3 regions of the Mesorhizobium sp. LNHC232B00 genome follow, and region 1 is predicted to be linked to each of the others. Evidence: riboswitches for the same ligand, from Rfam matches in the RefSeq annotation. Region 1 holds a riboswitch; each other region holds the start of a gene.
The links. Region 1 has a riboswitch for thiamine pyrophosphate ahead of thiB (thiamine ABC transporter substrate binding subunit). Riboswitches for the same ligand answer to the same signal wherever they lie in the genome.
Positions count from the first base shown of each region.

Region 2: another riboswitch for thiamine pyrophosphate. It lies ahead of X743_RS143300 (YkoF family thiamine/hydroxymethylpyrimidine-binding protein); the one in region 1 lies ahead of thiB (thiamine ABC transporter substrate binding subunit).
Region 3: another riboswitch for thiamine pyrophosphate. It lies ahead of thiC (phosphomethylpyrimidine synthase ThiC); the one in region 1 lies ahead of thiB (thiamine ABC transporter substrate binding subunit).

Region 1 is NZ_AYWP01000061.1:9,625-12,894, forward strand. It holds gene thiP (thiamine/thiamine pyrophosphate ABC transporter permease) at 1-452, opposite strand, end outside; gene thiB (thiamine ABC transporter substrate binding subunit) at 701-1,699, opposite strand; TPP riboswitch at 1,743-1,857, opposite strand; gene X743_RS138080 (thiamine diphosphokinase) at 1,944-2,588, shown strand; gene X743_RS138075 (ABC-F family ATP-binding cassette domain-containing protein) at 2,590-3,270, shown strand, end outside.
Region 2 is NZ_AYWP01000030.1:73,292-76,561, reverse strand. It holds gene X743_RS143285 (hypothetical protein) at 1-141, shown strand, start outside; gene msrA (peptide-methionine (S)-S-oxide reductase MsrA) at 332-850, shown strand; gene X743_RS143295 (hypothetical protein) at 920-1,234, opposite strand; TPP riboswitch at 1,419-1,532, shown strand; gene X743_RS143300 (YkoF family thiamine/hydroxymethylpyrimidine-binding protein) at 1,523-2,131, shown strand; gene X743_RS143305 (ABC transporter permease) at 2,241-2,993, shown strand; gene X743_RS143310 (ABC transporter ATP-binding protein) at 2,990-3,270, shown strand, end outside.
Region 3 is NZ_AYWP01000036.1:36,652-39,921, forward strand. It holds gene X743_RS141620 (acetyl-CoA carboxylase biotin carboxylase subunit family protein) at 420-1,724, shown strand; TPP riboswitch at 1,948-2,064, shown strand; gene thiC (phosphomethylpyrimidine synthase ThiC) at 2,168-3,270, shown strand, end outside.

The DNA.
Region 1 (3,270 bases):
AGCGGCAGGTTGAAGAAGACATGGGCGATAAGGATGCCGGACAGGCCGTAAATGCCTGGCCAGCCCTGGCCGCCGACCGCGCCGAACAGGCCGGCGAAATAACCGGCGCGGCCGTAAAGCGCCAGGATCCCGAGCGCCGCGACGATGGCCGGCAACGCCAGCGGCACGGCAAAGAGCTGCAGGATGAAGGCGCGGCCAGGGAAGCGCGGGTGCCGCGACAGCGCACGCGCCACGAACAGCGCCGGCATGACCGACAGAAGTGTCGAGAGCGCGGCCTGCCAGAGCGTGAAGCGCACGACGCGCAGCAGATAGGGATCGAAGGCCGCCCAAGCGCCCGTGAGATCGTGGGCGCCCTCGACAAGCAGCCCGGCAAACGCGCCACCGATCAGCAGCGCGATCGCGGCGAGCCCGATGATGCCTGCGGTGACGCGGGGGTCAGACGCGCGTTGCACGCTGGACCGCCTGTCTTCGCGTCGCGGCACTTACAAAGGATTGTGCTCTACGGCGCCCCCCTCTGTCCTGCCGGACATCTCCCCCACTTGGGGGGAGATTGGCAGTTTCCGCGCTTAGCTTATATCTGCAGCGTCGGCGATTTGCGAAATCACCGATGACGTTCGATCTCCCCCGTTGTGGGGGAGATGTCCGGCAGGACAGAGGGGGGCGCCGTAGAGCAATCATCTTCGCTCGGTTTGCCTCAACCCTACTTGCTCATCACCGAAAGCCATTCGTCCACCCAGGCTTTGCGGTTGGCGGCGACCTCCTCGGGGTTGAACAGCAAGGTCTTGGTCGGCTTGACCAGTTTGTCGAAGGCCGGGTTGAGCGGCTTGTCGGTCTTGCCGGCAGGGAACATCCAGTTGGTCTCGGGGATGGCGTCCTGGAATTTCGGGCTGGTCATGAAGGCCATGAACTTTGCAGCCAGCGGGTTCTTGGCGCCCGTGGTGGTGATGCCGGCGACCTCGATCTGCAGGTATTCGCCCTCCTCGAAGGACGCCGCCTGGTAGCGCTCGCTGTTCTCGGCGATCATGTGATAGGCCGGCGACGTGGTGTAGGACAGCACCATCGGCGCCTCGCCCTTGGTGAACAGGCCGTAGGCCTCGCTCCAGCCCGGCGTCACCGTCAGCACCTTCGCCTTGAGCTTGGCCCAGGCCTCCGGCGCCTTGTCGCCATAGACCGACTTGACCCACAAAATCAGGCCGAGGCCGGGCGTCGAGGTGCGCGGATCCTGGATGACGATCTTGTCGTCGGCACTGCCCTCGACCAGTTCCTTCAGGCTCTTGGGCGGTGTCTTCAGCTTCTGCGTGTCATAGACGACGGCGAAATAGCCATAGTCGAAGGGGACAAAAGTATCGTCGCTCCAGCCGCCCGGCACATCGACGTCGCTGACCGCGCCATGCGGCACGAACAGGCCGGTGGCCTTGGCGTCGGCGGTGAGATTGGTGTCGAGGCCGAGCACGATATCGGCCTTGGTCGAGGCCCCTTCGAGCTTGACGCGATTGAGCAGCGCCACGCCGTCGGCGACCGAGACGAACTCGACATCGCAGCCGCATTCGGCCTCGAATTCCTTCTTCACCACGGGGCCTGGACCCCAATCGGCGGTGAAGCTTTCATAGGTGTAGACGGTGAGCTTGTCCTTGGCCAAGGCCGGCCCGGACAGCGCCAGAACCGCTGCCGAGACAAGAGAGTATAAAAGCGTGCGCATCGGCGCCTCCTTCGTTCGAGTTGAAAGGAATTGAGGCGTCGGACTGTCCGAAACGTCTAATCCCTCCGCCGGTACAAACCGGATCAGGTTCAGCGGGTTGGCGAGACTGCCTCTCAGCCGGTCCGCGAAGATCGCGTCCGGCACCCCGTTAGAGCGTTTCGACACATAGGCCGGGCCAATGAACCGCGCAAGTGGAGTTTGCCGCCTTCCGTTTCGCGTGTCGGGCTGGTAAGGGCCACACGATATGAGCACATTCACCATCCTGCTTGGCGGCGATCTCATCCGCACGCCGCGGCTCGACCGCCAGATCGAAGGCTGCCGCGTGATCGCCGCCGACGCCGGCATGAGCCATGCGCAGCTGCTCGGCCTTGTCCCGGAACTCTGGGTGGGTGATTTCGATTCGGTGCCGGCCAATCTGCCTGACGATCTGGCCGCCGTGCCCCGCCAAACCTTTCCGCCGGAGAAGGACAAGACCGATGGCGAACTGGCGATCGCCGCCGCGCTCGCGCGCGGCGCGACCCGCCTGGTGCTGGCAGGCGCTTTCGGCGGCAAACGGGCCGACCATGCTTTCCTGCATCTGTCGCTCGCCCTGCGGCTGGCCGAGACCGGCACCGGAGTGGTGCTGACCAGCGGCGCCCAGGAAGGCGTACCCTTGCTGTTGAGAAAGACAGGCTTCGACTATGCCGACGGCACGCTGTTTTCGATCCTCGGCTTTTCAGACCTTGCCGGCCTGACCGTCACCGGCGCCAAATGGCCGCTGAACCATGTCGAGGTGGCCTTCGGTTCATCGCTGACCATCTCCAACGAGGTCAGGGGCGGCCTCGAAATCGCGCTCGGCCATGGCCGCGCGCTGCTGCTCGCTCATCCCTATCCCTTGCCCGAAAGCTGACATGGCCCCGCCTCTTCTCAATCTCGACGGGATAAAACTGACCTTCGGCGGCACGCCGCTGCTCGATGGCGCCGCCTTGACCGCTTCGGCCGGCGACAAGATCGCGTTGGTCGGCCGCAACGGCTCGGGCAAGTCGACGTTGCTCAAGATCGCCGCCGGCCTGATCGAACCCCAGGACGGCGAGGTGTTCCGCCAGCCTTCGGCGACCGTGCGCTATCTGCCGCAGATGCCCGACATGGAAGGCTTCGCGACGGTCCGCGCCTATGTCGAGGCAGGCCTCGGCCCCGCCGATGATCCCTACCGCGCCAGCTATCTGATGGAGCATCTCGGCCTGTCGGGCGAGGAGCGGCCGAACGATCTGTCCGGCGGCGAGGCCAGGCGCGCTGCCCTTGCCCGCGTCATGGCGCCGGAACCTGACATCCTGCTGCTTGATGAGCCGACCAACCATCTCGACCTGTCGGTCATCGAGTGGCTGGAAGAAGAGCTTGTCCGCACCTCGTCGGCACTTATCGTCATCTCGCACGACCGCCGTTTCCTCGAACGCGTCTCGCGCGCCACCATCTGGCTTGACCGCGGCCAGACCCGCAGGCTCGACAAGGGTTTTGGCCATTTCGAGGAGTGGCGCGATCAGGTGCTGGAAGAGGAAGAGCGCGAGCAGCACAAGCTCGGCCGCCAGATCGTG
Region 2 (3,270 bases), on a different contig from region 1:
CTGGACAACATTCAGGTCAAGACCGTCCTTTTCAACTGGTCGCAAGAGGCGCCGCCGGTGGCGATCAGTTTTGCCGCCATCCCGCCCGGCGCGCGCCTGCCGGTTGCTGTCGACGGCCCGACTGGACAACCGCACAGCTGAAGTCCACGATCCCGTTCCGCGTCGTGCTATTTCTTCGGTGCATGGCCGCACGCACTGCCGGCGCCGCGTTCGGGCGACTGGACGAAGTCGCCGACAATGCCCATTTATGGGAAATCCAATTTGTTGTCGTGCAATTCAAGACGGAACCGCGGTCCGTTTTTCCGTGAATTGCTTTTTGAGGAGAGGTGACATGGCGACTTCGACCGAACGCGCAGTGCTTGCCGGCGGCTGTTTCTGGGGCATGCAGGATCTGATACGGCGCTATCCCGGCGTCATCTCGACTCGTGTCGGCTACTCGGGCGGCGATGTGCCAAACGCCACCTATCGCAATCATGGCACGCACGCCGAGGCGATCGAGATCAATTTCGATCCGGCCGTGATTAGCTATCGGACGCTGCTGGAGCGTTTTTTCCAGATCCACGATCCGACGACACGCAACCGACAGGGCAACGATGTCGGGATGAGTTACCGTTCGGCGATCTACTATACCAGCGACGAGCAAAAGAACGTCGCACAAGACACCATCGCCGACGTGGATGCCTCTGGGCTGTGGCCCGGCAAGGTCGTCACCGAAGTCGCGCCGGCTGGTGCCTTCTGGGAGGCCGAGCCGGAGCATCAGGATTATCTGGAGAAATATCCCAACGGCTACACCTGCCATTTCGTCAGGCCAGGCTGGAAGCTGCCGGTTCGAGAAAAAGCGGTGCCATAGATTCAGCCATACGACAGGATTTCAGAAGCCGCGGAGCGAGCGCTCCGCGGCTTCTTCTCATTGCAAATCCTACTTGCCGCAATGGTTGTCGTTAACCGTCGGCGCTGTGGTGCCCGGCGACGTGCCATTGGCATCGGACTGCGCGCCCTGTGGATGGGCAGGGCAATTCCGATCCGCGTTGGAATTCATATCATCCAGCGTGCCAGTCGTGCTGTTGGTCACCGACGGGTCGACCGTGTTCGGCGAAGCTGGCGTATTAGGATCGACCGTGACCGACCTGCCGCTACCGGCTCCGTCGGTGCCGCTTGTGCCATTGCTCTGCGCCATGGCCGATGTCGCCAAGCCGATGGTGAGCGTCGAAGCTGCGAGGATTCTCATGAACATGGTTTGTCTCCATTTTCTGTGAACTCGTCGCGTAGCGACTGGTAGGACAACCGCTCGGTCTGGTGAAGGTTCCCGATAAATTCTCGCGCCGGCGGAGCCAACCGCTCCCGCTCTGGCGCAATGCTTTTGGCGCAGTTCGCTGAAAAAAACGGCTTCCCCAATCGGTCGAATGGTGCTTTAACGCGCCCATCCACAGGGGTGCTCCGTACGGTCGGGGCTGAGACGGGGGCGGCAAGCCCACAGACCCTAGAAGCTGATCTGGGTAATACCAGCGGAGCGAGGCGGGCTATGTTTTCAGGCGCACAGATTTCCCTATATCCCATGGCCGACGATTTCGTCGGCGTCATTTTGGGCGCGCTCGGTGCGCTCGATCCCTATCGTGACCGGCTCAGGATCGAGACCGACGACATCTCGACCTTGCTGGTCGGGCCGCCCGAAGTGCTGTTCCCGGCTCTGCGCGACCTGTTCGTGGAGGCCGCGCGCAGCGGCAAGCATTGCGTTTTGTCAGCCGCCATTTCGCGTGGCTGCCCAGGCGAGCCGGACGATCCGATCTGCCGCTCCGAGGCCTTCGGCGGGCCTGTCGGGCCGCTCGGCCCGCGCAAGGAAGCCGCCATCGCAGCCGTGCATGGCGCGGTCGCCACCGGCCAGCCGGCGGCGGCGCAATTCTCGCTTTATGTGATGGGTACCGGCGACCACATGGACGAGATCTATGGTTGCATCGATTTCTTGAAACAGTCCGGCGTCTACGATCGCTCCAAGAATTTCTGCACCAAACTGCGCGGCGATACGGGCGCGATCTTTTCGGCGCTCAACGAAGCTTTCTGCCGCTTCGGGCCGGGTGCCGGCCATGTAACCCTCGACGTCACGGTTTCCGCCAACAGCCCCACCGCTGTCTGAACCGCTCGCGCCGATGCGCGACCGTCAAGGTTGTCCTCTCGTGGTCTCATCGTCATTCAACCGGCCGCGTCACCTCGCGGGCATCCTCGCCAAGGCAGTGCCGGCCATAATGTCGGTCGGGCTGCTGCTCGTGGCCTGGGAACTCTACGCTACCTATTCCGGCATTAAGCCGACGACGCTGCCGGCGCCCTCACGTGTCTTTGAGCAGGCGATGCTCAATCGTGACGCGCTGGTCGACAACGCAGTTCCCACTATCCGCGCCACGCTCATCGGTTTCGTCTTTTCACTCAGCGCCGCTTTCGCGCTGTCGATGCTGGTCGACTTCTTCCAGCCGCTGCGGCGCGCGCTTTTTCCCGTCTTCATCGTCAGCCAGACCTTGCCGCTGGTTGCGATCGCGCCGCTGGTGGTGCTGTGGTTCGGCTTCGGGCTGGCGCCCAAGATCATGCTGGTGGCGCTGGTTACCTTCTTCCCGATGCTGGTGGCGCTGGTCGAGGGCTACGAGGCAACCGAGCCCGAGATCGGCCAGATGCTACGCGCCATGGGGGCAGGGCGCTGGCGCGTCTTCGTGCTGGCGCGGCTGCCTTCGGCGCTGCCATATTTCTTCGCTGGCCTGCGGATCTCCATCACCTATGCCGTCGTAGGCGCCATTTTCGCCGAATATGCGGGTGCCGCCAAAGGGCTGGGCATCTACATGCTCAACGCCAAGAACAATTTTCGCCCCGACCTGGTGCTGGCCGCCGTCGGCGTCAGCGCCGCGCTTACTCTCATCCTGTTCGGATTGACGGTGCTGCTGCAGCGCTTTGCCATGCCCTGGGAACGGGCCGCGGGCAAGCAAGCCGCGGCAAAGGCGGCGCGAAGATGAGCCGGCTTAATTTGCGACATGTGCGCAAGGCGTTTGGCGGGCTCGACGTGCTTGCCGACATTTCGCTCAACGTCGGTGCCGGCGAATTCGTCTCGATCCTCGGGCCTTCGGGCGCCGGCAAGTCGACGCTGTTCCAGCTTCTGACCGGCGCCGAACATGGCGAAGGCGAGATGTTGTTCGACGGCGCGCCGCTCGACGATCATGGCCGGCATTTTGCCTTCATGCCACAGCGCGATGCGTTGATGCCGTGGCGGCGCATCCTCGACAACGCGACACT
Region 3 (3,270 bases), on a different contig from region 1:
GCTTTCGCGATCTTAAATGATGTGACTCCATGATTGAATGGGGCCGTTTGACGACTCGCTGCTTACACATCGGGCCGGTTCCAGATTCAGGGCTCACCATGAGCCGGTATGACCAGAGCGCATGTTCTTGTGCTGCGAGTTTGATGTGGCTTGGCGTGCCCTACCCGAGGGGTAGGTCACGCCCAGGCCCACGGGATCACACACCAACCCCAGCTAACCTGGTGTGAACGGAGCAAGCCTCCGACGCCGCCCTAATCAACAACGCTGCAACAGATCCTTCAAATCAATTTACAAGATTTTTACAACCGTCAGTCGTTGACAATGGTACGGCACCGCGAGTCTGAGGTCCGGCACGGCCATAAAAGTGACGCCGGTTACCCTCGGACCGCCGCCAGCACGCAACATCGGGATTAACAGCAATGGTAAGAAGAAGAGCGCTCATATTGGTCGAAGGCCATAGGGGTACTGGTCAGCTATACGTCCAAGCGGCTCAGTGTCTTGGTCTTCATCCAATTACTCTGACGGCTGATCCACCTCGGTACGACTATCTTTCGGCGGAAAACGTTGAGGCAATCCGTGTCGACACTGGCAATCTCGAAGCGTTGGTCCGCGAATGTTCGCGGCTGCGTGCTACCCACGACATTGCTGGCATTACTGGCTTTGCCGGGGACCATGAATCGATCTATGCGACAGTTGGCAAGCTTTGCCGGCATTTCGATCTACCGGGGCCGAACCCTGAATCGATTGAACGAAGCTGCGACAAATTCAAGCAACGCCAACTCCTCGCGCAGGCCGGCGTTCCAATACCGGCTTATCGGTTGGCAACGAATGCGGCGGAGGTAGAAAGCTCGGCTGCAGAGATCGGCCTGCCCGTGATTCTTAAGCCGGCAGTAGGCAGCGGCAGCATCGGTGTCCGATTGTGCCGCAGCCTCGAAGACGTAGCCGAACATACGACCTATCTATTGGGCGGAAAGCACATATGGCGGTCTACACCGAAAATACTCGTCGAAGAATTCGCACAGGGCCCGTTATATAGCATTAATGTTATGGGGAATGAGGTCGTTGCGATTTGCGCCAATGACTTTGGTCCCCTCCCCCATTTCGTCATACGTGAGGTGACATATCCGGCCCTGCTAACCGATCAGGAGCGTGAGCGCATCGCCGATGTTTCGCTGAGCTGTTTGCGGGCTCTCGGCCTTGGCTGGGGGCCAACTAACATTGAACTCCGGTGCACGAAACGCGGTCCAGTTGTCATTGAAGTCAATCCGCGTCTTAGTGGCGCGCCCGACCCTCAACTGGTCCAGTTAGCTTACGGTGTCGACCTCGTCACCGAGCACATCAAGCTTGTCATTGGCGAGGAATGGGATCTGCGCAAAAAGCATTCGCATACTGCGGCCGCGCGATTCCTGCTTCCTGATCAAGATGGCACCCTGGACTGGATTGGTGGCGACACTCAGGCAGCTGCTATATCAGGTGTGGCCGAGGTCAAATTGAATGTTGAACCCAAGACACCGATCGTCAGGAAGGGGGATTTCCGAGACTGGATTGGACATGTCATTGCCACTTCACCCAGCCGTGCTGAAACCGAGGGCGCCCTTCAGCGAGCGGTCGCCTTGATCGATTGGTCGATCACCCCTTTTCCGGCGACAATAGGAGGTGATCGAGAGCACGATGTTTGTGGGGCGTTCGGGCGGCCCACCAGTTCTGTTCCGATCAGGCATTGACGGCTTAAGATCCTTGAAACGCAGCAGTTCCGTCTACGTCAATGTCACATCAAGTTTGACGAGGCAAATGCAGCTTTGGCCACACCTGCCCTACCTCCCGCGGAACTTCTCCGCGACCCGTGGCGAGGCCGTCGGCCCAATTTGGGCCCAATTTGATTGCCGCCCACCGCCGCCGCAGGACGAACACGCGCTTGACAAGACAACCCCGGCCCGTTCAACTTGAGGCATTCACCAGGGGAGTCCCGGCAAGGGGCTGAGATACTGCTGGCTTTCGCGGCGCAGTGACCCGTTGAACCTGATCCAGTTCATACTGGCGTAGGGACGGTGCAAGCGCTCTGCGGGAGTTCACGCCCGAGGTCCTGTTTCGGCAGGTAGACAGAAGCGTCTTTTCATCCTTCCGGCACAGAACTGGGTCTCCAATGCATGAGCAAAGGAGCCTCAAGATGAATGCCCTCACCCCCGCCGTGTCGACGGGACCGCTGCCTGCTTCGCGTAAGATCCACAAGCCCGGTGCCATCCACCCGCAGATCAGGGTGCCGATGCGCGAAATCTCCGTCCATCCGACAGCCAGCGAACCGCCCGTCACCGTCTACGACCCGTCGGGCTCCTATACCGATCCGGCTGTCGAAACCAGCATCCAAAAAGGCCTGGCCCGGCTTCGCCACGAATGGATCTTGGCGCGCGGCGATGTCGAGGACTGTGACGGCCGCCACGTCCGGCCGGAGGACAACGGTTTCGCGACGGGCGAACGCCTGACGCCAGAATTTCCCATCCGCCACCGACCGCTCAGGGCCAAAGCAGGCAAGGCGGTGACGCAGCTTGCCTATGCACGCGCCGGCATCATCACACCCGAAATGGAGTTCGTCGCCATCCGCGAGAACCTTGGTCGCGAGATCCTGCACGGCAAGCTTGAGCGCGACGGCGAGGCTTTCGGCGCGATGCTGCCCGATTTCGTCACACCCGAATTCGTCCGCGACGAGGTGGCGCGCGGACGGGCGATCATTCCCGCCAACATCAACCATCCCGAGAGCGAGCCGATGATCATCGGTCGCAATTTTCTGGTCAAGATCAACGCCAACATCGGCAACTCCGCCGTCACATCGTCGATGGCCGAAGAGGTCGAAAAGATGGTCTGGGCGATTCGCTGGGGCGCCGATACGGTGATGGACCTGTCGACCGGCCGCAACATTCACAACATCCGGGACTGGATCGTGCGCAACGCACCGGTGCCGATCGGCACGGTGCCACTCTACCAGGCGCTCGAGAAGGTTGGCGGCATTGCCGAGGATCTGACCTGGGAGGTGTACCGCGACACGCTGATCGAACAGGCCGAGCAGGGCGTCGACTATTTCACCATCCACGCCGGCGTGCGGCTGCATTACATCCCGCTGACCGTCGACCGGGTCACCGGCATCGTCTCGCGCGGCGGGTCGATCATGGCAAAATGGTGCCTGCACCATCACCGGGAAAGCTTCCTCTACGAGCACTTCGCGGAGATCTGCGACATCGCCAGAGCCTATGACGTATCCTTCTCGCTCGGCGACGG